One region of the Paenibacillus sp. Leaf72 genome, then DNA from elsewhere that is predicted to be linked to it. Evidence: riboswitches for the same ligand, from Rfam matches in the RefSeq annotation. Region 1 holds a riboswitch; each other region holds the start of a gene.
What was found. A riboswitch is a leader RNA that binds a small molecule or an ion and turns the genes downstream of it on or off. The one in region 1 is predicted to bind cyclic di-GMP.

Region 1 (5,790 bases):
ATAAAATATTTTTTCGGCAGCTACGCGTATAGCGTCCTGGGATAACGGAATATCCAGCTCCATGCGCTCTGGGAGCGGCAAAATCGAGTCCGTATAAATACGGCAGCCTGTCTCGCTAATATCCAGTGTCCTGACGTTTTCCATCTTCAGCTCTTCATCATCCATATAACGAAGCGTGAGCGGCAGCTCCTTGGCAAAGCGTTCCGCCTCCCGCATGCGCGGGCGTTCAAAACCAAGCAACAGCGCGAGAAGCAGGAATACTCCGTTATAACCGAGCCAAAATAAATTAATAAGCATAGGCTGCAATTCATTTTCTCCTGCACCCGCAATACGCCCCACATTTAAACCCATCAGTACAATCGACAGCGCAAGCAGAACAAACAATGGCATCATATAACGATAATTAATAGACGTTTTGTTCTGATAAATGCCTTTCGGCGTCACTTCAAAGGGAATAGCCTTGCGGAAGATTGTTTCCTGAAGGGCTGCGAGGAATAGCGTTGGCGTCATGGCCGTCTCGTAAACATTGTTCCAGAACACATTAAGCTTCTTATTCGTTAAATAAGGTACAACGGTAACCGAGAACAAGAAATACGGCAGCCAGAAAATAAGCAGTTGTTTCAAGCTTGTTTCAAGAATCGCCACACCAAAGGTCAGAAAGAGCATAGGAGACAATATGTACATAAAGCGCGTAACGCCAAAGTACCAATACAGCAGGTTGGAGAAATAAAGCAGGCGCTGCATCAAAGATAAACCCTTAGCCTCAAGCGGATTGGACATCCTCGTCGTCTGTATCGTGCCCCTTGCCCAGCGGGCCCGCTGTTTGATTTGATCGGATATGGACTCAGACGTTAGTCCTAGTGCCAGCACCTCATTCAAGCAATAAGAATCAAATCCATTGGATTGAAGCTTCATCCCTGTAGCCAAATCCTCTGTTATCGTACCGATAACGAAACCACCAATATGGTCAATGGCGCTGCGCCGGAAGATGCAGTTGCTGCCCACATAAATAACAGCGTTAAAACGGTCTCTTCCAGATTGAATAAGCCGCATAAACATATCTTGCTCGTTCGGAATGTTGCGCCCTTGGTAATAGTTGTATTGGAAAATATCTTCGTTGTAAAAAACTTGGGGCGTTTGTACGTAAGCAAGCTTCTCATTCTCTGCAAAAAATCCTACCGTTCGCTGTAAAAAATCCGGTTTTGGCATCATATCGGCATCTAAAGTAAGGAGCAAATCGCCCTTCATCTTCGTCAGCGCATGATTCAAATTACCCGCTTTAGCATGTTCATTTCCGGGACGATCGAGATAATGAACGCCTAAACCTTCGGCTAATTCTCTCATTTCCGCTCGCTTTCCATCATCACACACCCAAATGTTTAACATATTTTCCGGATAATTCAAGTTTTTACAAGCAAGTATGGTTTTTCTAACCAAGGATGGCGGTTCATTGTAGGTAGCGATCGTAACATCCACAGAATAAAGGTTGTCAGGTAATGGCGCAGGCTTTCTTTCAGTGGGTTTTAGCAGAAGAATGTGGAATAAAACGGATTGAAAAATAGAAATGATTTCAAAAAATAGTAACAACGATCCAAAAATTAATGACCAGCCAGATGGGAGTGTTTGTACAAGTCTCCATACTAGATACACGATCATGATAGCAATGGATAGCGTTGTTAATATGTACCTAGCTTTTGTTTTCAAATAACCCCAATCCTTTGCGCTCTATTTATTCGCCATAATTCCATTCCTTTTCTGACTAATCTACAACATGGATTGACTATACTGTCTAATTTCGCTGTCGATATTTGTTAAATCGGCCGGAAATATGATATTTTTGGCGGCTAAGGCTCAAATTCAAAGTTATCTTATCACAATCCTTGCCCCTTTAAAAGTTAATTTTTCTTCTTAACATTGTAATCTTATTGGCAAAAGTGTAGAAAAAAAGCGAAAAAACTCTAATTTTACGCGGTTTACGCGAAATTAGAGTTTTCTCAGAATACCTATTTAGTATTATATCAGCCAGTGTTTGATAGAGTTGAGACCAGGACTTGACGACTAGCCCCGTCTAATCTTTTAAAGCGTTTTTTGCAGCGTTTGGTAAGCGCTCAGGCTATCAGCCGACGAATCGATATGCCAGTCCAGCTCTTTGTTCTCGTTGAACCAGATCAAGCCTTTAATTTGGCTGTACGCTGGCGATTGCACTTGATTCATCGCATCAATAACCCATTCGTTTTTGCTGCCGCCGCTTTCTGTTGTGCCAGTTTCAGCGATAATGATCGGCTTGCTCGAAATGCTTGTCAGCGCTTGGTACGAAGCGTAGAATACGTCGTTAAAGCTTCTCCACGAGCTCCACGATTCTTTCGTTCCAAAGTTGTAGCCATCGATCGAAAGCAGGTCTACGTAAGCATCGCCTGGGTACATAGCTGTAAACGATGCGTTTTTGCCAACATTTTCAGCGTTTACGTTGTACATGAATTTCACATTCGTTGCGCCTTGCTCTCTGAAAATCGTAACGACACGTTGGAATGCCGCTTTGTAAGTCTCGTTTGTGTTAACTGTGCTGTCGCCAACGCCCCAGCCGTACCAGTTGCCATTGCCTTCGTGGAAAATGCGAAGCCAAATTTCAGGGTTTTTGTTAGCTGCTTGCCAGTTAACCAGTTGTTTTGCCGTTTGTTTCAGGTAAGCGTCTACTACGCCTCTATTAATATCAGCAGTCGAATATTCTTTGTAATTTTTATTTTTAAACTCAAGGGTAAGTAGGTTAATCGAACCATTATTATTTACATAGTCCATAAAGCCCTTCCATTCATTAATCCCTTGGTTCGAGTTGACAAAAGTATGTACAACATCTTGGTGTCCACCGATTAGTTGCTCGTAGGCAGCGATGTTGTTCAAGCTTTGGTTCGGCCAAGTGCCGATCCATGCTCCGTTGTAAAAGTTGGTTTGCGCGCTAGCAGGGAGTGCCCAGAGTAATGTCGAAGCGAGCATAAGGAGTGTAAGAGCGAATTTTGTAGTTTTCATAGTAAGTTCCTCCCCCGAGCGAATGATGGTCGTGGTCCGAAGAACACGCCGCACCTTCATCAGGCAAAGGAGGCTATGTCGGGCTTCGGCAGCTGGCGAGCATATCCTGTTTAAGGATGAAGCCCCTATAGCTTTGCGCACATCAGGTTTCCCTGAGTTTGCCTTTTCGTGTAAGCAATAAAAAAAAGATAGTCCCTGCTCCCGAAAGAACAAAGTCTACCTTGATTAATAAAGGAAGAATCGATGTTGAATTCGGTAGCTGGCGAGCATATTCCGTTAGGAATGAAGCCCCTGTAGCTTTGCGCACATCAGGTTTCCCTGAGTTTGCCTTTTCGTTAAACGATCTAGGTATAAAGTACGAGCTAAAGTAATATGGTGCTATTGTACACCTTAAGCGCAAATTTCGTCAATTTATTTTTTCATAAATTTATACAACGAAAAAATATCCATTAAAGTAGCAAATCGCATACACAATATGAAGCAGGAAAAACATCATGAAATAAAACATTTGCAGCGCCTTATTATTTTTCAGCACATCCGCAAAATAAATGTAGAAGGGGAACGCCACCATGACATAACGTGGAATGCTCTGCAAAAATTCGGCGCTGGCGAACGGAATGAGCATAAGCAGCAATCCATAGGCAAAAAACAGCCATTCATGAGCATTACGGCGAATATCTTTCCAGCGCATAATAAGAAAGGCAGCAAAAATGACGAGGACGGCATTCGCGATAATAAAGGCAAGCAGGCCATTTTCCCAGCCGCCATTTCCTGAGAAATAAGGCTTTTGGATAAAATGAATATAGTTCGAGAACGGAGCAACCGTCTTGCGATACCAGTTGATGCTTTGCTCGGTAATCGGAGCCAGCATATCGCCAGTAAGCCATTTCATGTACAACAGATAACCGGCTAGCGGCAGCGCCGAAATGATTGCATAGCCTAAATACTTCGTGTCCTTCCACTTGAAACGGTACAGCCTGTGTTCGATCAACAGCGTACCCACAACGAAAAACAAGTTGACGAAGCCCAAATTGCGCGTCACAGCGGACAAGCCCCCGAACAGAAACGCGAGAAAATATCGTTTTTGCATCGCATAATAGACGGTCATTAGCGACAGCATGAGGAACAGGCTCTCTGTATAAGGCACGGCATAGAAGATGGCGGTCGGAAAAATGAGCAGCAGCAGCACCGCGACTTGAGCGTGCTCCTGTTTCAGTCCTCTTTTTAAACAAATGCCATAAAAATAAAAAAGTGATACGAGCAAAAACAAATTCGATAAAACCGATCCCACGACTGTCGCATCGTATTTAGAAATAGACTCCACCAAAAAGACTAACAAAGGGTATAAAGGGAAAAACACCCAATTTGCACTAGGATGCGATTCGTTGATGTTATACGTATCATAGCCATTTTCGGCAATTCCCAAGTACCATACGCTGTCAAATTTCCTTAGATCCTCGAAGCTCGGCTTCTTCAGCTGTGAAATATCCGTCTGGATCGAGAGCTGGCTCGATGTGAAATCATGCCCCTGCACGACCGTATAGTCCGGCGGAATTTGATAGTTCGGAAACAGATTCATGCCGAGAAAGCCTGCAAAATAAAGCAATATTCTCGTAATGACAAACAAGGAGAGCAGGAAGATCAAAACTTGCGTATTCGATTTTGCTTTAAGCAGCAGCGATTCCATTCGTCACCTCGTCTCTTGTAATTGCTGCGATTTCGTTTCCGCTGGCACAACGTTATGCAGCACGGTTTCCACGAAGTATTTCGGGCGTTTCTTCGTTTCAATGTAAATTTTGCCGATATATTCGCCAATTAGTCCAATGCACAGCAGCTGAATGCCGCCAATGAACCAAATCGAAAGAATCATCGAGCTCCAGCCGGATACCGTGTTTCCCTGCAAATGCCTGACGAATACATAAAGGGCGAACACGAGGCTCATGACCGACATAAAAAAGCCGACAACCGACACTGCGCGGATAGGAGATACGCTAAAGGAGGTAATGCCCTCCCATGCGAAGATAAGCATTTTTTTCAACGGGTATTTCGATTCGCCGGCGGTTCGCTCCAGACGATCGTAGTACACACTGTCGGATTTGAAGCCGATGGTAGGAATAATGCCACGCAGGAATAGATTGACCTCCTGGTACTCCTCCAGCTTATCAACGATCTTCTTGCTCATCATCCGGTAATCCGCATGATTATAAACGACGTTTACACCAAGCTTAATCATTAGTTTGTAGAAAAATTGCGCGCTGAACTTTTTGAACATCGTATCGGTCGTTCGTTTGTTCCGCACGCCGTACACGACTTCATAGCCCTGCTTGTACTTCTCAATAAACTGGTCGATCACCGTAATATCGTCCTGCAAATCGGCATCGATGGAAATAATGCAATCCGCATACTCCTTCGCCGTCAACAAGCCCGCCAGAAGTGCCCGCTGATGCCCGACGTTCCGGGAAAGCTTCAGCCCGCTCACAAAACGGTTGCTCCGGTGAAAGGAATCAATGAGCGACCACGTTTTATCGCGGCTGCCATCGTCTACAAGCAGCATTTTGCTGTGCTCGGATACCTTTCTCTCCTTCACCAGCCGTTCCAGCAGCAGGGACATTTGCCGCACCGTTTCCGGCAGCGCTTCTTCCTCGTTATAGCAGGGCATGACGATCGATACAATAGGCAAATCGGACTCATTGCCTCTCATGACTTTTCCCTCGCTCTCTATGATGTTGTCCATTTTTCGACAATTAGTATAATAGCATTCCTTGG
Region 2 (5,790 bases), on a different contig from region 1:
AAGAATAGAAGTTTTGTTCACCAAAATTATGACTTGCCACGTACGACCAGTTAGGGTTTTTAAGCCCATTATCCGGAGTAATGCTTGCTGCTAAAACACCAACATTTTGACCTATGAGCGTTACCAGGAAAAAATATAAGGTTAGTACTGTAATTTTTCTCATTGAACTGTCCCCCACATATGCTATTCCACAATATAAGTAATTTTTGAGTAGTCATTTGTTTTCGCCAGAAACTCAATGCTGTTCACTATCGTTTTGTCGGCATTAATAACCTCAAACACGATTTCTCCAGGCACGAATTTCCGTACGATTATATTGGTACCTTGAATTAAGCCAGTGCCCAGCTCGATTTCTGGCGTCATTCCACTGAGTTCTAGAACTTCTACTTCAGAAGGCTGATAAGTTACCGTAATCGTTCTCTGTGTGACACCCTGCTTCTTAGGAGCAGCAACGACTACATTGAACTTATTGTCCTTGCCTGGGTTTACAATAATTTCAGGTATTGTATTTTTCTCTACTTTTTCAGACCATTCGCTAGAGCTGCTCGCCGAATGGGATCTAACCCGATAAACATGTCGTGTATTGGATTTCAGCCCCTGATGAACATAGCTGACTCCTGAAATACCTTCAATAAGCGTCCCATCGACTTCAAGGTCATAGCTTGCTGCTCCTGATACCGAGGTCCATTCGACAGTTATTTGATTTGTTTTTGCTACAGTAGAAATGATTTCCGGTACCCCTGCCGAGCTTATAGCTGTGACCGCTTGACTCCACTCGCCTATGGCGTTGCTCGATTTTGCTCGCACCCGATACACATGCTTTGATCCCGGAGCAAGCTGTGCGTGTACATATCGGGTCAGATTGCCGTTATCTACAATCCTTCCATCTACTTCAACGTCATAACCATTTGCACCGACAACGCTGTCCCACTCTATGGTAATACTCGTACTTGCGGAGAGAACTTTATGAATAACTGGAATGCCCAGCCCCGTACTTGCTCTAACCGTGTCGCTCCAATCGCCAGTCAAATCATTATTTTTCGCCCTTACACGGTAAACATGCAGCGAATTAGGCGCTAGCCCTGCATGTTTATAGCTAGTCCCCGTTGAAACCTCTACTAGCACCCCATCAACAGCGATTTCATAGCTAGTAGCTCCACTGACACTATCCCAAGAAATTGTGATTGTATCATTTGTTGATGCTGTCTTAACGTTTTGCACCTTACCAAGTGAAGTTGCTTGTGTAATGATCTCGCTCCAGGGACCGTTCCCCCCAGTATTTCTAGCTCTGATGCGGTAGGTATGCTCCGTAAATGGCAGTAAATCCTTATGCACATACGTTAAATTCAAGCCATTATTTACGATTAGCCCGTCCACTTCAATATCATAGCCAACTGCCCCTATTACTTGATCCCAGGTTACAGTGATAGCTGTGCCTGTAGCTGCAGCGCGTATATTGGAAGGCACTCCCGAAAGTGTTGTGCGTGTAATGGAATGGCTCCATTGTCCAATAACGTCATTATTTTTGGCGCGTACCCGGTACGTATGCTCACCGTTCTGCTCTAAATTGGAATGTAAATAGCTCGTATTCAAGCCATTATCTAAAACATTTCCATCCACCTCGATATCGTATCCGGTTGCCCCCACAACCTCATCCCACTCCACTGAAATACTGGAGCTGCCAGCCACTGCATGCAGATTTTCCGGGACAGAAGGCAAGGTAGTCGCCGTAACTTTCTCGCTCCAATTACTTGCTCCATTGCTATTTTTCGAACGAATTCGATACGTATGTGTTGTATTAGGCTCTAACTGATCATGCAAATATTCCGTTCCCGTTATATTGCTTTTAACTGCGCCATCCACCTCAAGATCATAGAAATCCGCCCCAGAAATAGAATCCCAAGTAATAAGAATCGATTTATCCGTTGCTGTTGTATTCAGCACACCAGAGGTTCCTGGAAGCGTAGATTTCACAAGTATTGGGCTCCATTGCCCTGGACCGCTTGTATTCACCGCTCTTATTCGATAGGTTCGCTGAATGTTTGAATTCAGATTTTCTTCAAAATAGCGATTCACATTGCCGATGTTAACGACCGTATTGTAGGTTTCCACCTCGTAGCCGGTAGCGCCCCTCACATTCTCCCAAGTCAAGGTCACTGAATCGCTTGTCGATTGCAGTTTAATATTCTCGGGGACATCCGGCAAAGTCCAAACCTCCGATACAGAAGACCATTCGCCCTTTAAATCGCCGCTCGTCGCTCTGACTCTGTAATAATGCACCGTGCCTGATGGCAGCAGCTCATGAATAAATTCATTAAGAATGCCCAGTGGATAAATGCTGCCATCCATTTCAACCTCATACCCATCTGCATTAAATGCAGTAGTCCAACCGACCTTCACCGCATTTTCAGATGGAATAGTCTGAATGGCAGGAGTTGCAAACGGAGATAGCTGACTAGCTGGTACAACCTCTTTCGCTCCTGAAGCGCTTTGCCATGATAAAATGGCTTTAGGCGATCCATTACGACTAACGTATTCCATTTGAATGTCAACCTTTTGACCAGCTTCTAAGGCAATAGAGCCAGTAAATAATTTATTTCCTTGCGCTGCCCACTCATCAATAATTAGAGTTCCATTCACATATAGTTTGACTCCGCCATTAACATCAGCCTCGAACGTATAATTTTCAGCGTAATAAGGCTGTATTTGTCCAGACCATCTAACAGAAAACCGTCCATCATTTAGGCCTGTCGAAGATACAGGAGCCTTGCCTTGCAAAGCGGGCTGCTCCAGCACCGTCGTTTTTTCACCATCCAAATTTTCCTCTGTAAAATATTCCGCCTTTAACCCTGCTGCCAAATATTTCAGCTTCGTTTCCCCTTCAGTACCGACACCGATGTTAATAATCGGTTTCTGATTAGCTGTAATACCGCCTCCGATGGCAACGATGCCTCCGGTCTCAATATTCAAGTGATTGTTGACATGCATATCGCCTTGAATAAATAAATCTCCACGTTTCACAGAAATATTGGCCTGCTGATTATTGGAAACCAAGCTGCCAACTACCATTTCCTCATCAATATTCATAGTTACATTTGTATTGATATGAAGACTTCCAGGTACAATGACTCTTCCTGCTTGTACATTAAGCAGACCACTGTTATAAGTAAGGCTCCCAGCTATGAAATTGTCCGCAATCGAGACACTAGAATTATTATTCAAGTGCAAGGAACCTTTAACCCACAGATTCCCTCCCATTGTCCGAGTCGAATCGTTAGGTTTTTTAATATCAATAGTCAGCTCAGTGTTCGCATTCATGCTCCCATTGACGACCAAAGTTCCATAAACCGTAATGGTGAGCTTATTATTCGTATTGATGCCCTCTGCGATAACATAAACCGGTTTCGTAGGAGAGCCCAATGTCAGTGAGGAATCTAAATTTAAATGGCCCACCGTCACAGCTACCATATCGCTGCTGCTGTTATTAATTGCTGCCTCCAGGCCTGAGGCACTGCAATTATTACAGGAAATAAATGAAGGATTGGATGCCGCCAGTTTGCTTTCCAAAGACGCCATTTCTGCATTCATATAGCGGCTAATTTCCGGATTTAAATCGCCTACCCGGATAAAGGGAAGCGCATTATGCTCATTATTTTGATTGCCGGAAATAATAATTTTATTGCCCTGAAGCTTGTTTTGCTCCGCTGGCTTCCCAATTTGCGGTTTTGGAATCGTTTGGATGACAGGCTCCAGAGATTTAATTTCGATATATTGAATAGCTGTTGTATCTCCACTGCTGCCCGCATTGAGCGTCAGTTTCCCGTCAGCAATGACAACCCCCTTCTGAAAAGTTACTTGTCCACCAGCAGGCAGCTCCGTATTTTCCCAAAAAGTGTTGCCCTCTACATAAAGCGTATTATTGCTTTCATATACAGAGTTCCCGACACTGACCTTCACGTTATACCTGCCATTCGGCAGCTCAATCTCCCATTCGCCGCCTTCTTGCACTTGAATAGAAGAGTTTAGAAGCGGCGCATCGTAGGTGCTTCCTGTAACCGTAGACTGCGCATGATCCATATTCCAACCGTAGAAGTATCCATTGTGTGGACCATACTCATCGCCATGGTCGGCCAAATAGCCATCTGCTGCTAAAGCATCAGTTGCTTTAAACTGAACATTAACACCTCGAAATGACGCGGCAGCCTCCGTGGAATTGCTCCAGATGGAAGGAAGGAACATTTGAATAATTAAAGATAAACATAATACTCTTATTACACCTTGCTTAATCTGACTAAAATACATTTGAATATCCCCCTCTATTAAGAAAAACGTCTGGCGGCGTCCTTTCTATTAGACGCCATCGTTTTGGCAAAACGTATAGAGAAAGTATGAGAAAATTCATATCCTTTCCTATACGTCAAGCGTAAACGGCTGTCGCCGCTCTTTGGCGGCAAATAAAAAAGACCCATTTACTTTTGGCGGCCCGGCTGTCATACGGCAACCATAATTATGGTTTTCCGTGAAGACCCGCGGCTTTGCGTCCCTGTCTTTCGATCAGGTTTGCCTTTATCAATTTCAATGGGTTTGTTGATTCTTAAACCTACATTTCTAGTAGTCTCCACGAAGACCCTCGACTTTACTCCCCCGCCTTTCGAACGAGTCTACCTTTCAGTTCAATTGATCTAATAGTTCTTTGTACTTAGTATATCGGTTGGGTATTTAAAATTTTATACTACATAAGTCATGAAAATAAATATTTTTATTTGGCATGTCATTCCTCATTAACAGTGGACTCCTTATATTTAGTAAATTCTAGATCATACAACAGGAAGTTAATCCTATTTGAACTATTAAAAATCTTCCTATTTATCTCCTTGCAAATTATTAGTCGTATGATCAACAAAAAAATGCCCAACCCGCTAAACCACGGGCTGGACCTATCATTTCATATTTAAGTTCACTTTTTAAAACTCACATTACTATTAATTTAGGCAATATGGCCTACTACTTCAACCCAAAAGCCTGCTCCAGCTCCGCAATCCTCGACTGCTCCATATGCACAATAGCTCCAATGTTTTTCGCTGAAATGGTCGCTTTCGCGCTGTATTCGGCGACCTCCAGGCGGTCGAAGGCGTTCAGCAGGCTTTGCCCGGTGACGATGACGCAGTCATTTTCGGCAATGACGATGGGCGTGTTCTCCTGAAAAAGCTGCGCCGCCTCCTGCGGCTTCGTATACAAATCCCCATAAGGAAGCTTAGGAATATTCCGCAGCAAAATATAGCTTTCCGGAATCGTCCGCGAATCCAGCAGCTCCTCTGTCACCGCAAACGCCATAATATTAGGCGGATGCGCAATAATAACCGAGTTTACATGAGGCTGCGTCTCATAAATATGCTGATGAAACTGTACCGAGCGGCTTGGCACCTTGCCCGCCTCTTTCTTCCCGCCGTCAATCCGCACGAGATCCGCTGGCTCCACATATTTACGGTCCTGATCATACGGTGTAATAATGAAGGAATTTTCACCGACCCGATGGGAAAAGGTACCCTGCGTGCTCGTAAACAGCCGCTGATCGTAAGAACGCTTAATGAGCTTGCACATCTCCCGGCGTGCTTCCTTCTCCTCACTGCTGTAAAAATCCGGTACAAACTCCTCCAACAGCGCCTCGCGCGTATCAGCCAGCTGTTCGCCCCGCAGCGATACTGGCGTCCCAATCCGGTTCGCCTGTATTTCCATCCGGGCGCAATATTCCAGCGTCTCGAATCTTTGAAAAGCTTCAAATAAATCGCG
Region 3 (5,790 bases), on a different contig from region 1:
CTGCATTTGGCTGGCATAATGAGTGATGCGATCCTCCTCTTCAATAAAATCAAAAGCGTGAACGCGATAATTAGGCAGCTGGTCCGCAAGCTCCTTGAACACTATGCCATACCCAAGCACCGGAGGGAAAGCAAATAAATGGGGGCCACCCTTAGGGTTAAGCAGCGTCAGATGCGCTGAAGCCCTAGACACCGTTTGCCCACTTTCGACCCATTCCTGCAAATAAGCTGCAATTTCAGCAATTGTCGGCGTCTCAAACAATAATTTTATGGGGATGTCGATCTGAAATTCCTTTAGCATGATAGAACAAAGCGTCATCGCTTTCAGCGAATGACCCCCTAGAGCAAAAAAATCATCATGAATACCGACTCGTGCTACCCCGAGTACCTGACACCATACTACAGCGAGCCTGGCCTCGGTATCATTGCGAGGAGGTGCGTAGTGTTCGGATTCATTCATGAACTCCGTCATTGCAGGCAAGCTTCGCCGATCCACTTTTCCATTGGCGGTCAACGGCAGTCGATCAAGAAAAACAAAGGCTGGCGGAACCATATAGTTTGGCAACATGCTTAGCAAATAATTGCGAAGCTGATTCTTGCTTAACTCCATTTGAGGCTTCAATACAACATAAGCGCAAAGCGATGCCTCGCCCGAAGCACGACATGCAACAGACAGGAGCGCTTCTTTAACCTGCTCAAGTTTTACAATCTGTTTCTCGATCTCACCTAGCTCAATACGATGGCCGCGAATTTTCACTTGATCGTCGACGCGTCCTATAAACTCGATATTCCCATCGGGCAGCCACCTTGCCAAATCACCACTGCGGTAAATACGCTCTCCTTGTACAAACGGATTTGGAGCAAATTTCTCTGCGGTTAAAGCTGTCCGATTCAAATACCCTAGCGCCAGCCCCTCACCGCCCAGGATAAGCTCCCCGACCGCTTCAATCGGCTGAAGCTGATCCGTCTCATTTACAATATAAGCTGAAGTCTGATTAAGCGGCTTGCCAATGGGGATGGAAGCCATATCCTCCGAAAGCGCATGAACCGGATAGAAGGTCGCAAACACCGTACTTTCCGTTGGGCCATATACATGAATGATTTTATCCGGTCCCATGCTATGCAGCGCTTTGCGTACATGATTCACCGATGAGCGTTCTCCGCCGAACAGCACCTTGCGGATGCTCTTCATCCACGAATCCTCCTCATCTACGAGCAGATTGAACAGCGCCGTCGTGACGAACATGACCGTAATTTTCTCTTCTTTAATGAACTGTACAAGCTTGCCAGCATGCATAATCGTATTGCTTGGAGCAAGCACCAGTGCAGCCCCAATTAACAATGCGCCGAATAAGTCAAAGGTGAAGCCGTCAAAAGCATAATTGGACAACGACAGCACGTTGTCATTCTTAGTTATTTCAATATAGTTCGTATTAATCGCAATCCGCGAAATATTGGCATGTGTGATCAGCGCCCCCTTAGGCTGGCCAGTCGTACCAGAAGTGTACATCACATAAGCAAGCCTGTCCAAGCCTCCGGGAGTCGTCGCTAATGTGTCTATTGGCGCTTCCCCAGTGTCTAAATTGCTGGCGGCAGCTTCCTTATACAGCTCTGGATCATCGAGGTACAGAAGGGTTCCTTGATACTCTACTTTCTCGATAACGCTTGTCAACGAATACTGCGTGAGCAGCAGCTTCGCTCCGCTATCCTCCAGCATGTAGCTGATTCGCTGCTCTGGGTACGCAGGATCGATTGGGACATACGCCGCCCCAGCCTTAAGAACGGCTAAAATAGCTGCAATCATATCTGATGAGCGGTGAACGAGCAGACCAACGATAGTCCCGTCGTTAACTCCTCTGCCGCGAAGCACGTAAGCGAGCTTATTTGCACGAGCGTTCAGCTCAGCATAAGTAAATAATCCATCTGGAGCAGAAAGGGCAAGATGTTCCGGCGTATTCTCCACCTGCCATTCGAATCGCTGAGCAAGCGTCATATTGCTTGCTGCTGCCATTTCCCCGTCCCGGCCATCCAGACGGTTAAAAGCGAATAAGCGATGCGCTTCTTCCTCCGGCACAATTTCAAGCTCACCAAGCGGCTTATTGAACTCCCTCACGAGCTGGCGGATCATGTAGATGAGCTGCGCCTTCAAGCGTTTAATGAAGGAGCTTTCATACACATTGGCATTGTATGCTAGCTTCATCACCATCTCTTTGCCAGGCCCAGCGAGAAGATTAAGATCATAATTGCTTTTTTCGAAAATATGAATGTCACCCATCGTAAATCCCAGACTCTGCTCGTCACTTTGTTTGCCGGCCTCTTGAAGCGGATAATTCTCGAACACAACAATATGATCAATTAACGTCTGCTGGCCTATTCGGCTCTGGATATCATAGAGCGGCACGTATTGATGCGCTTCGGTTTGCACTGAAAGTCTCTGCATTTCCGATACTAATTGCTTGAAGGTCATATCCGGTACGATCTGGACACGGGTTGGGATTACGTTGATAAACAGGCCCACCATACTCTCCACACCGCTAATCTCAGCGGGACGACCCGATACAACTGCTCCAAACAACACATCGCTGCTGCGCTGATAACGGCTAAGCAGTATAGCCCAAACGGCTTGAATCGCCGTGCTTAACGTAACCTGCTGCTCTCTTGCCAATCTAGAGAAAGCCTCACTGTCTTCCTCTCCAAGCTTAAAATGAAGCTCGCCTGACGAATAGCCTTCCTTATGGCGTCTGCTGCGCTGCTCGGCGAAAGACTCCTGCCCTTCAAATTCAGCTAAATAGCTCGACCAAAAGACAAGCGAAGCCTCCTTATCCTGCTTGCCAAGCCAGTTGATATATTCCTTATATGGTTTCGAGACGGGCAGCTCGTATGGCTTATGATTCAGCAAGGCGCTGTATATCTGAAACAGCTCCTTTACAATAATACCAAAGCACCAGCCGTCCAGCATGATGTGGTGATAGCTCCATATCCATTCATACGTGTCCTCAGCTGTCTTAAAAACGGTCGTCCGCATTAAAATATCTTTGGACAGATCAAATACCAGCATTTTATCCTGCTGCTTGAAGGCAGCAAGCTGTCGCTGCTGCTCCTCACGCGGCTGATCACATAGATCAATTTCCTGAACGCGGAACGCTCGCTGCTTGAATACAACTTGAACCGGCCGGTTGATTTTCTCGTGCAGGAATACGGTACGAAAAATATCGTACCGATCCATCAACACGTTCATGCTTTGTTCCAGCAACTCTTTGCGAAAAGAGCCTTTCACCGAAATGGCCAGCTGTTCCATATAATAGCTCTGTCCGGGGTGCAGAAGCGTGTGAAACAGCATGCCCTCCTGCATAGGCGATAAAAAATATATATCTTGTACTTGCTCCTTCTGAAAAGTAATCCCGTTCACCTGTGCTTGGCCTCCTTCTATCCATTCCGCAGCAAGTTAAACTGCGCGCTAATTCATTCTCTTAGCCAAACTTCTCTGCCAGCATGTCAAAAATATCTCCGACCTCTTCGAGCTGCAATTCGCTCGCCGTAAAGTCGCTAGGTGTGAAATCTCTGTCTGTCTTGGCTGTACAATGCTGAATTAATACAAGCAAATGATGGTGGAAGCGATCCATCAGCTGATCTATCGTAGCTCGCAAATATTGCTTTTTATTGTAGGCGCAAGACACAACGAGGCGTTCGCCTCTTACCATACCGCTTAAGCTGAGCGCATACAGCGCTTCAGATTCCGGGCTTGTTTGCGCGCCCATATCGTATACGGATGGTGAAAGCAAGTCTGTTTGCACCTCGCTGTCGAATTGCCCCAAATAGTTGAAGCTGATTTCCGGTTTGAATGAGAAGGTGAGCCCTGCTTTATGCTCATCAGCTGCCAAATATCGCAGCAGGCCATAACCGATTCCCTTATTGGGAATATGGCGCAAATCTTCTTTCACCCGTTTTATTTGATAGGCTAAATCGTCCGTATAGCTCATGTCGAGCACAACCGGATATTGGGAGGTAAACCAGCCTACCGTTCGTGATACGTTAATAGCTACAGCTACCGGCATAATCACCTCCAGCTTGACTACTGAATCGGCTGGTTTGCCATTTTGCTGGACAACGGTTTTGTTCCCTTCCTGCTGCAATCCATTCCCTCATGCGATCTAAGCTTGAGAAAACCGCTCAAATTGGCAATACTCGTTCCGAGGTAAAACTGCTCGGTATACCAAATTCGTTTTTGCGCATGTGTTAATGGATAATAAAAACGTTTCATCAAATTACCCCCAATAACTTGTTTTGATAAATAAAAAACTGCCCGGATTTTGGACAGTCTGCTCCCATTTTCCAGCAACCTGTCAACCGTAGCATCGTCTGATGCTTTAGGCCATGGCTTTGCGTCCCTATGTTTCCATAGGTATGCCTTTATCCATTTTATGTTTGTTTTATTCCATTCCTAATCTATAAACAATCCGTTCATCAAATAGTTACGTTTTTTACATTTTTTTATATTTTCATTCGACAAAAAGTTTTTGGGAGAGGGGTCCTATTAATATGAAGAGAATGAAAGTCTATGGGAGGAGACGAAACTTGGATAGACTAGAACGAAATAATCCTGCGCAGATTTATCTTCCTTGATACGTAACGCTATGAAAATTTTAAAACAAAAAAGCCGCCATTTAGGCGGCATCAGGCTGTCGAGAAGGTCTCGACAGCCATCTTTATAAGCATTCAGTTTAACGCATCACCGCGTTTCTGTGGTATCGATTTTTCCTTTATTGTCTAAAAGGTTCGGCATATGTATTCACAAGATAATGGGCGTCCAGCCATTGATCCGCTTATTCTTTTCAAGATCATCTTTCTGGGCTATTTCTTCAGGTGTCAGCTTTATGGAAAGAGCAGCTGCAGCATCCTCAATATGCGATATTTTTGTAGCACCAACAATAGGTGAGGTTACAGGTTCTTTCTGAAGAGTTTCAGGCTTTTATCAATCTCGCTCATAATGGCCTTTCGAGAAAGTCCGGCACCGTTTGGACCTGCGTGCGCCCATTCAACTTAGTAGCCGGCACGATTTCATCCCGATTTGCATATTCCTTTAAAGCAGGTCCAATAACCGCCTCACTTGATCCGGCTGAATATACATTAGCTGTATCAAAAAAATTGATACCAAGCTCTAGTGCTTTTTTAATAACGGGACGACTGTCTGCTTCATTAATAATCCATTGATGCCCTCCTTGCACGGCTACTCCGAAGCCCATACAGCCCAGACAAATTCGGGATACTTCCAAGCCCGTATTTTCGAGTTTCACATATTCCATTTGATTGTTCCTCCATTTATTCATTATTTTTCAACAAACGTTTTACAAATAAAGTGAACAGCAGCAAGGAAATTGCAACGGACAAAGCGCTGACCGTGAATAACGCCTGATAGCTCATGTACTGGGAAACCCAGCCTAGCACGATCGCACCGAGCCCGATGCCAAGATCATTAGCGGTCGATATCGAGGCGTTGGCAACTCCGATTCGCTCTGGATGGGCCAGACGTATCGTTGCCGCTTGAAGGGCCGGCTGCGCGGAGCCAAACCCGATGCCATATAAAATCGCCGCAACAAGCACACCGACTAAGCCGGTCGACATGCTGAGCACAATCAAGGCGCCAATCGTAATGACAAGGGCTGGTACGATAACAGAAATCTCTCCGTATCGATCCGAAAGTTTTCCCGAAATGGGACGACTGAGTGCCAGTGATGCAGCAAAGGCCAGAAAGAATGCGCCGGAATTGACCTGAATCGACTTAGCGAACAGC
Region 4 (5,790 bases), on a different contig from region 1:
AATTACGAGTTGCACTAAAAAAGGAAAGTGCTCCCTGCAAAATAATAAGCGCAGCAGCCGAGCCCATAATTAAATTCGCATTGCGTTTCCAGTCATATTTCAATAAGTTTATCATTCTGAAAATACCTCCCTGAATAGTTCATCTACACTTTTACCATGCTTGGAGCGTATGCTCTCCACATCCTGACGCAGTGAAACTTCACCGTTTTGAATAAAAATGACTTCATCGAAAACCCGTTCAATGTCGGTAATTAAATGCGTCGAGATAAGCACACAGCTGTCTTCATTATAAAATTTAACGATGGCGTCCAAAATTTTGCCCCGCGCGACGGGATCAACACCGCCTATCGGCTCATCGAGCAAATAAAGCTTAGCCTGACGCGACATCGCCAGCGTGAGCTGCAGCCGCTCATTCATCCCTTTGGATAAGGAGCTAATGCGATCATTGCGATCCAGCTTCAAAAAATCGAGCATGCTTCCCGCTTTCTCCTGATCGAAGTCCTTATAAAAGTCACTGAAAAAACGAAGGGCATCCTTCACCCGCATCCACGACTCGGTTACCGGCTGATCCGGCATAAAGGACGTAACCGCCTTCGTCCCGATGCCAATCGGCTCCCCGCAAATTCGAACGCTTCCTGAGGTTGGCTGAATGAGTCCTGCCGCCAGCTTCATGAGTGTACTCTTGCCGCTGCCATTGCTGCCAAGCAGACCAATAATTTTGCCAGCTTCCAGGTTTAAATTAATATTATGCAGCGCTTTTCTCGATCCGTAAGTTTTCGTTACGGCTTGCAGTTCAACTATCTTCTTCATTCGTTTATTCTCCCCCCGCCTATTTCTGATCTTCCTTGCTAACCGCTTCCGTAACAATCGCTACAATGTCATCCTTCTTAAAGCCCAAATCACGCATCCCCTGAATGAAACGTCCGAGCAAATCAGCCGCCATTTCTTTCTTAATGCTCACAATCGCCGCCTCCTCGCTCGTTACATATCTTCCAAGTCCCCGTCTTGTTTCGACGATGCCTTCACGCTCCAGCTCCTGAAAAGTACGCTGGATCGTATTCGGATTGATTTGCAGCTCCACTGCAAGCTCGCGCACCGAATCGATTTTATCGCCGGGATTAAGCTTCCCGCTAATAATTTGCTGTTTAATGTAGTTCATGATCTGGATGTAGATCGGCTGGTTGTTGTCAAATTCAATCGGCATAAGTCACCTCCGTGTTAATGTGTTAGTGTTATATCTAAATAGTACACTAATATTCTGTTGTTGTAAAGAGTTGGATAAAAAAAAGGCTGCCTCCAATCGCCCACGGGCGCTGAAAGCAGCTATTTCATTGATGCTATTCCATTTTCCAAACCGCTCTAAAGGCTAGCTTACACCTTGAATACAGCCGCTTTTTCGCGCAAATTAGTGGAAGAGCCCTGCAGTTTCTCAGCCAGCTCTTGAAGCTGAATCGATACCTCGAATTGATCTTCGGACATACCGCTCATCTGCTCCATTTTGCCATTTACCTCGGAGGAGGTTTGCAGCAGCTTGTCTACTGAGCCAACAATATCGGTAATGCCTTTTGTAATTTCATCAATGCCGACCGAAATTTCGCCCATTTGCTCGGACAATACACTGCTTTGATTTTCCAGACCATTAAACATTTCGCTAGCCGTCACCGATGCCTGCTTCGTCGTTTCTATCACTTCCGAGAAGCTGCTCAAGCTTTGGCTGCTGTCGGCAAAATCGTTCTGAATAAGCTTAAGCTCCTTCGTAATATCTTTGGAAATGATATCGGTCTGGCTCGACAGCTTGCGAATTTCCTCCGCTACTACAGCAAAGCCTCTGCCATGCTCGCCTGCACGCGCCGATTCAATCGAAGCATTCAGCGACAATAAATTCGTCTGTGTGTTCAAATCCTGAATGCCGCCCAAAAACTTCGTTACATTATTGTAGCGCTCATTGATTTGGTCGAAGGACTCGGTAACTCGGGCAAATTGCTGCACCGTCTGATTCACCATCTGCACAACGCCCTTCATATCGGTGGAGCCTATACGCGATGACTCTCTCATTTCTTTCATGTCGCGATTAATATATTCGGTTGAAGCCGCAATTTGCTGCGAGCTTGCCGATATTTGCTCCGTTACGGCCGAGATCGAAGTTGCATCATCATACTGGGTCATCAAAATCGTTTTGCCGTTGCCAATCTCTTCCTTCACCTGCTCGGAAGCGTTCTGATTGCGAACAATCATATCGCCCATATTGCGCGAGGCTTGCAGAACAACCGTGCTTACATCCATAGTCGAACGAAGGGTGTCACGAAGCTCACTTCCCATTTGCGCCAGCGAGCGGTCAATTTGACCAAATTCATCTTGGCGATCCAGCTTCTCATCATAGGTGAAATCGTTATTTTGATAAGCGGTAATACGCTTCATTAAACCAACGATGCCTTTTTTTACATTCCGGCTTAACGAATACGACATGAGGAACGGCAGTACTGCCAGCAAAACAATATTGATGATAATAATCGTATTGGCAGCTGCAATACTTTTATTTAATGTCTCCTGTGTAGCGACCGTATCCACTTCGAGCCAATTTTCTACCGTTTCATTCGCAAAGCTGAGAACAATCGTATATGTACTGACAAGCTGTTTGACCTTGGCGGAGCGGTCTTCAATGGTTAGCAGGCTGTGATTGCCGTTTTCTTTATTAAGCTGCTCCAGTGCAAGGCCAAACACATTGCCTTGGTTCGAATAGGCGGTGCCGTTATCCCCGTGAGGATATTTTTCATCCAGGTACGCTAGTGTAACCTTCAATTTTTCTACCCGCTCGGGCATCGACTTAAGTGCCAAGTTGATTCCATCGTCGCCGGTGCTGCCGTTTTCTACGGCATCAATCATCGAAAGCAGCGTGCGCAGCATCGAATCCGATATCCCTTGATATTCTTTTTTGGCCTCCTGAAGCTCATTTGAAGCTTTCACTGCACTTCTAACCGAAGCATTTTGCATAAAAATCCACCCGCCAGCGACGACGTTGAACAAGGTGATTAATGAAGTGATAAACAACAGCTTCGTTGTAACCTTTTGTTTCTTCAAGAAATCAGAAATCCTTGATGTCCATTTTAACCATTTTGCCTCTCTCAATCGGTTAATCATCATTTTCTCTCCATCTCTCCTATTACACTGAAAAAACAAAAGCTATCCAATCACCGCGACGAATTGAACAGCTGAATCAGCCTATAGTCCTGTACCGGTGGTTTGGCTGCCATAGTTCAATACCTTAGGCCCATAACTTTGCGCCCCTATCTTTCAATAAGTTTGCCTTTTTCAGTATGTAATTTTCTATTTATTTCGACACTTTTAAAGTATAATTTAGGAAAACCTTTTTGTAAATTATAAAAAGCGAGATTATCTGACATGATACTTTGAAACTAGTGCCTAACAACGTTATAATATTAGCGAATGCTAGCTATTAATGAGATTTTAGGGGGGACAAGATGGATTTTCGACTAGATTTAATTGAGGATAAAATCGAATTTTTTGAGGCTTTTGACTTACGTACGCTCGAAAAGCACATTGACCAGCAAATTGAAGCGAATAAAGCACTGCTATTACAAGTTCATGCGATTAGTCATCATGCGGTGTTTCATCCCGATCGCGGGAAAATGCTGTACAGCGCAGTCGTTCATTTTAAAGTTAAAAAATAGGCCAATTCGGGCATTTGAACGCTGCCCGAATTTTTTTCAAAAAAATTTAAAAAAGGTATTGCATCCTCCTAAAGTTCTGTGGCATAATACATCTTGTGTCCGATACATAACCGCGCCGTTGTAGCTCAATTGGTAGAGCAACTGACTTGTAATCAGTAGGTTGGGGGTTCAAGTCCTCTCGACGGCACCATTTTTTTCCCGGGACGTAGCTCAGCTTGGTAGAGCACCTGGTTTGGGACCAGGGGGTCGCATGTTCAAATCGTGTCGTCCCGATATTTTATAAGTTGTTTCAAGCAGGCCCTCTAACTTAGAAGGGTTTTTTATTTTTTTCATTAAAAATAAACCGCGCTTAGCTGGAAGTTTTGCTGCCCCCGCTAAGCGCGGCTTTTCTTTTGCCCCAATAGATTCATTAATGATGCTGCCGAATCATCGCCTCTGCGGTGAGCAGCCCTGACATGGCAACCATCGGCGTTCCCCCGCCGGGATGGGTCGTTCCGCCCGCAAACCATAGTCCGCGCAAATCCGCACGATTGGACGGCCGCAAAAACGTCTGCTTTGCTGAATTCGAGGAAATGCCATAGATGGCGCCGCGAAATGCCGACGTATCCCGCTCCAAATCCTCCGGTGTATACAAAGCAAGCTGCTCTGCTTCCCGATCCAGTCCCTCCAAGCCATAGGCAGCCAGCTGCTTCAACAGACGGCCCTGATAGCGCTCCGCCTCCCGCTCCCAGCTCCAAGCGTCCGACGTATACGGGGCATTCGCCAAAATAAACAGGTTGCTGCCTCCTTCCGGCGCCAGTTCCTGTTCCATATAGGCGGAACAGCATACATAAATCGCAGGATCGGCAGGAGCCTCGCGGCGCGCGAAAATCGCCGAAAATTCCTCCCCATACCTTTCCGGATAAAATACAGTATGATGCAGCAGCTTATCGTAACGTCTGCGTATGCCTGCAAGAGTGACAAAGCCGGACAGAGAAGGCTCGTAAGTTGAAATATGGCGATTCGTCATGGCAGGCCGCAGCTGCTCGCCGAGCAAATCGCGGCATACGGACAGCACATCTCCGTTCGCGAGCACCAGATCGGCTGGCACAAAACCGCATTCCGTCTCTACTCCGCTTACGCCGCCGCCTTTTGCAGCAATGCGCTGCACACGCACCGAGGTGCGTATTTCCGCCCCCATTTCCTCCGCAAGCTGGCGCAGACCTTCAACGATGCTGTAGGTGCCGCCTCGAACACCAAAAACGCCAAGCTCTGTCTCGACATGCGGCAGCATCGCGAAGATTGCTGGCGCCCGATCAGGAGCTGATCCGACATAGGTCGCATAACGTCCAAACAAGGCCAGTGTGTTGGGATGGCGAAAATAGCGGCGCAGCAGCATAGCGGCAGCAAGTCCTCCCGGTCCGGCGCCTACAACAGCAACATGCCTGGTCTTCATTTATAGTCTCTTCCTTCCCATGCTAGAATCAGCTTTCTATAAATGCCCGTCATAGACGGCTCGATCCGCAAATTCGCCTGAGCCGCAGCCGGTTATATCGCAAAATCGCTATAAACGGCAAATTGGCCGCCAGCGCGTAGCCTACCATTAAATAGCCATACAAAGGCTCGTTCCAGATGAAAAATAACGGCGCGGGCACGATGGACAGCCAGTGCGTCCATTCGCCTCTGAGCGTTTCCCCCATGTACTCCTGGTAATAGGCTTGGCCGCGCTTAGCAAGCCTTTTCTTCTGGAATCCCCTGCGGAACAAAAAGCTGCCATCCGGCACGCTGTCCTTCCAGGAGCGGATGAACAGCACCTGCTCGTAGAAACGCTCCTCGCCGCTTTTATCAGGCTGCTTCGGCTCTGCTCCTCTGCCGAAGTGCCGCTTCTCCTTGCTGCGCTCCGCTTTGCGCACTGTCCCGCCTGCTCCTGCTCCTGCTTCTGGTCTTGCAAACCAGCGCTCTGGCAAGCTCGTATGAAAATAGGAGACGCCGAGATGGACGAGCAGCCATCCGCCAATATTCAGAGCGAGCACAGCCAGCGACGGCAATGCCTGCGCGCTCATAGCTTGCCTCGTTCCCGGCTGCCCATTGAAACGACTCGCCTTTTCCAAGAAACCTTCCT

Region 2: it holds a riboswitch for cyclic di-GMP, as region 1 does, so the genes downstream of both, ASF12_RS31395 (fibronectin type III domain-containing protein) here and ASF12_RS18175 (glycoside hydrolase family 26 protein) in region 1, are expected to answer to the same signal.
Region 3: it holds a riboswitch for cyclic di-GMP, as region 1 does, so the genes downstream of both, ASF12_RS23760 (condensation domain-containing protein) here and ASF12_RS18175 (glycoside hydrolase family 26 protein) in region 1, are expected to answer to the same signal.
Region 4: it holds a riboswitch for cyclic di-GMP, as region 1 does, so the genes downstream of both, ASF12_RS27850 (methyl-accepting chemotaxis protein) here and ASF12_RS18175 (glycoside hydrolase family 26 protein) in region 1, are expected to answer to the same signal.

What each region holds. Positions count from the first base shown of each region.
Region 1 covers NZ_LMLV01000016.1:7,035-12,824, reverse strand. Annotated here, with positions in the region: gene ASF12_RS18180 (glycosyltransferase) at 1-1,656, opposite strand, end outside; gene ASF12_RS18175 (glycoside hydrolase family 26 protein) at 2,077-3,024, opposite strand; cyclic di-GMP riboswitch class I at 3,109-3,197, opposite strand; cyclic di-GMP riboswitch class I at 3,276-3,363, opposite strand; gene ASF12_RS18170 (mannosyltransferase family protein) at 3,452-4,711, opposite strand; gene ASF12_RS18165 (glycosyltransferase family 2 protein) at 4,715-5,725, opposite strand.
Region 2 covers NZ_LMLV01000035.1:7,812-13,601, reverse strand. Annotated here, with positions in the region: gene ASF12_RS31395 (fibronectin type III domain-containing protein) at 184-4,302, opposite strand; cyclic di-GMP riboswitch class I at 4,475-4,575, opposite strand; gene ASF12_RS31390 (class II aldolase/adducin family protein) at 5,005-5,790, opposite strand, start outside.
Region 3 covers NZ_LMLV01000031.1:77,958-83,747, reverse strand. Annotated here, with positions in the region: gene ASF12_RS23765 (non-ribosomal peptide synthetase) at 1-3,408, opposite strand, end outside; partial or broken gene ASF12_RS23760 (condensation domain-containing protein) at 3,470-4,036, opposite strand; cyclic di-GMP riboswitch class I at 4,331-4,418, opposite strand; partial or broken gene ASF12_RS23755 (aldo/keto reductase) at 4,959-5,302, opposite strand; gene ASF12_RS23750 (MFS transporter) at 5,319-5,790, opposite strand, start outside.
Region 4 covers NZ_LMLV01000033.1:109,777-115,566, forward strand. Annotated here, with positions in the region: gene ASF12_RS27835 (hypothetical protein) at 1-115, opposite strand, end outside; gene ASF12_RS27840 (ABC transporter ATP-binding protein) at 112-810, opposite strand; gene ASF12_RS27845 (GntR family transcriptional regulator) at 830-1,204, opposite strand; gene ASF12_RS27850 (methyl-accepting chemotaxis protein) at 1,372-3,078, opposite strand; cyclic di-GMP riboswitch class I at 3,232-3,315, opposite strand; gene ASF12_RS27855 (YrzA family protein) at 3,480-3,689, shown strand; tRNA gene ASF12_RS27860 (tRNA-Thr) at 3,804-3,879, shown strand; tRNA gene ASF12_RS27865 (tRNA-Pro) at 3,889-3,962, shown strand; gene ASF12_RS27870 (phytoene desaturase family protein) at 4,099-5,124, opposite strand; gene ASF12_RS27875 (hypothetical protein) at 5,174-5,779, opposite strand; gene ASF12_RS27880 (glycosyltransferase) at 5,728-5,790, opposite strand, start outside.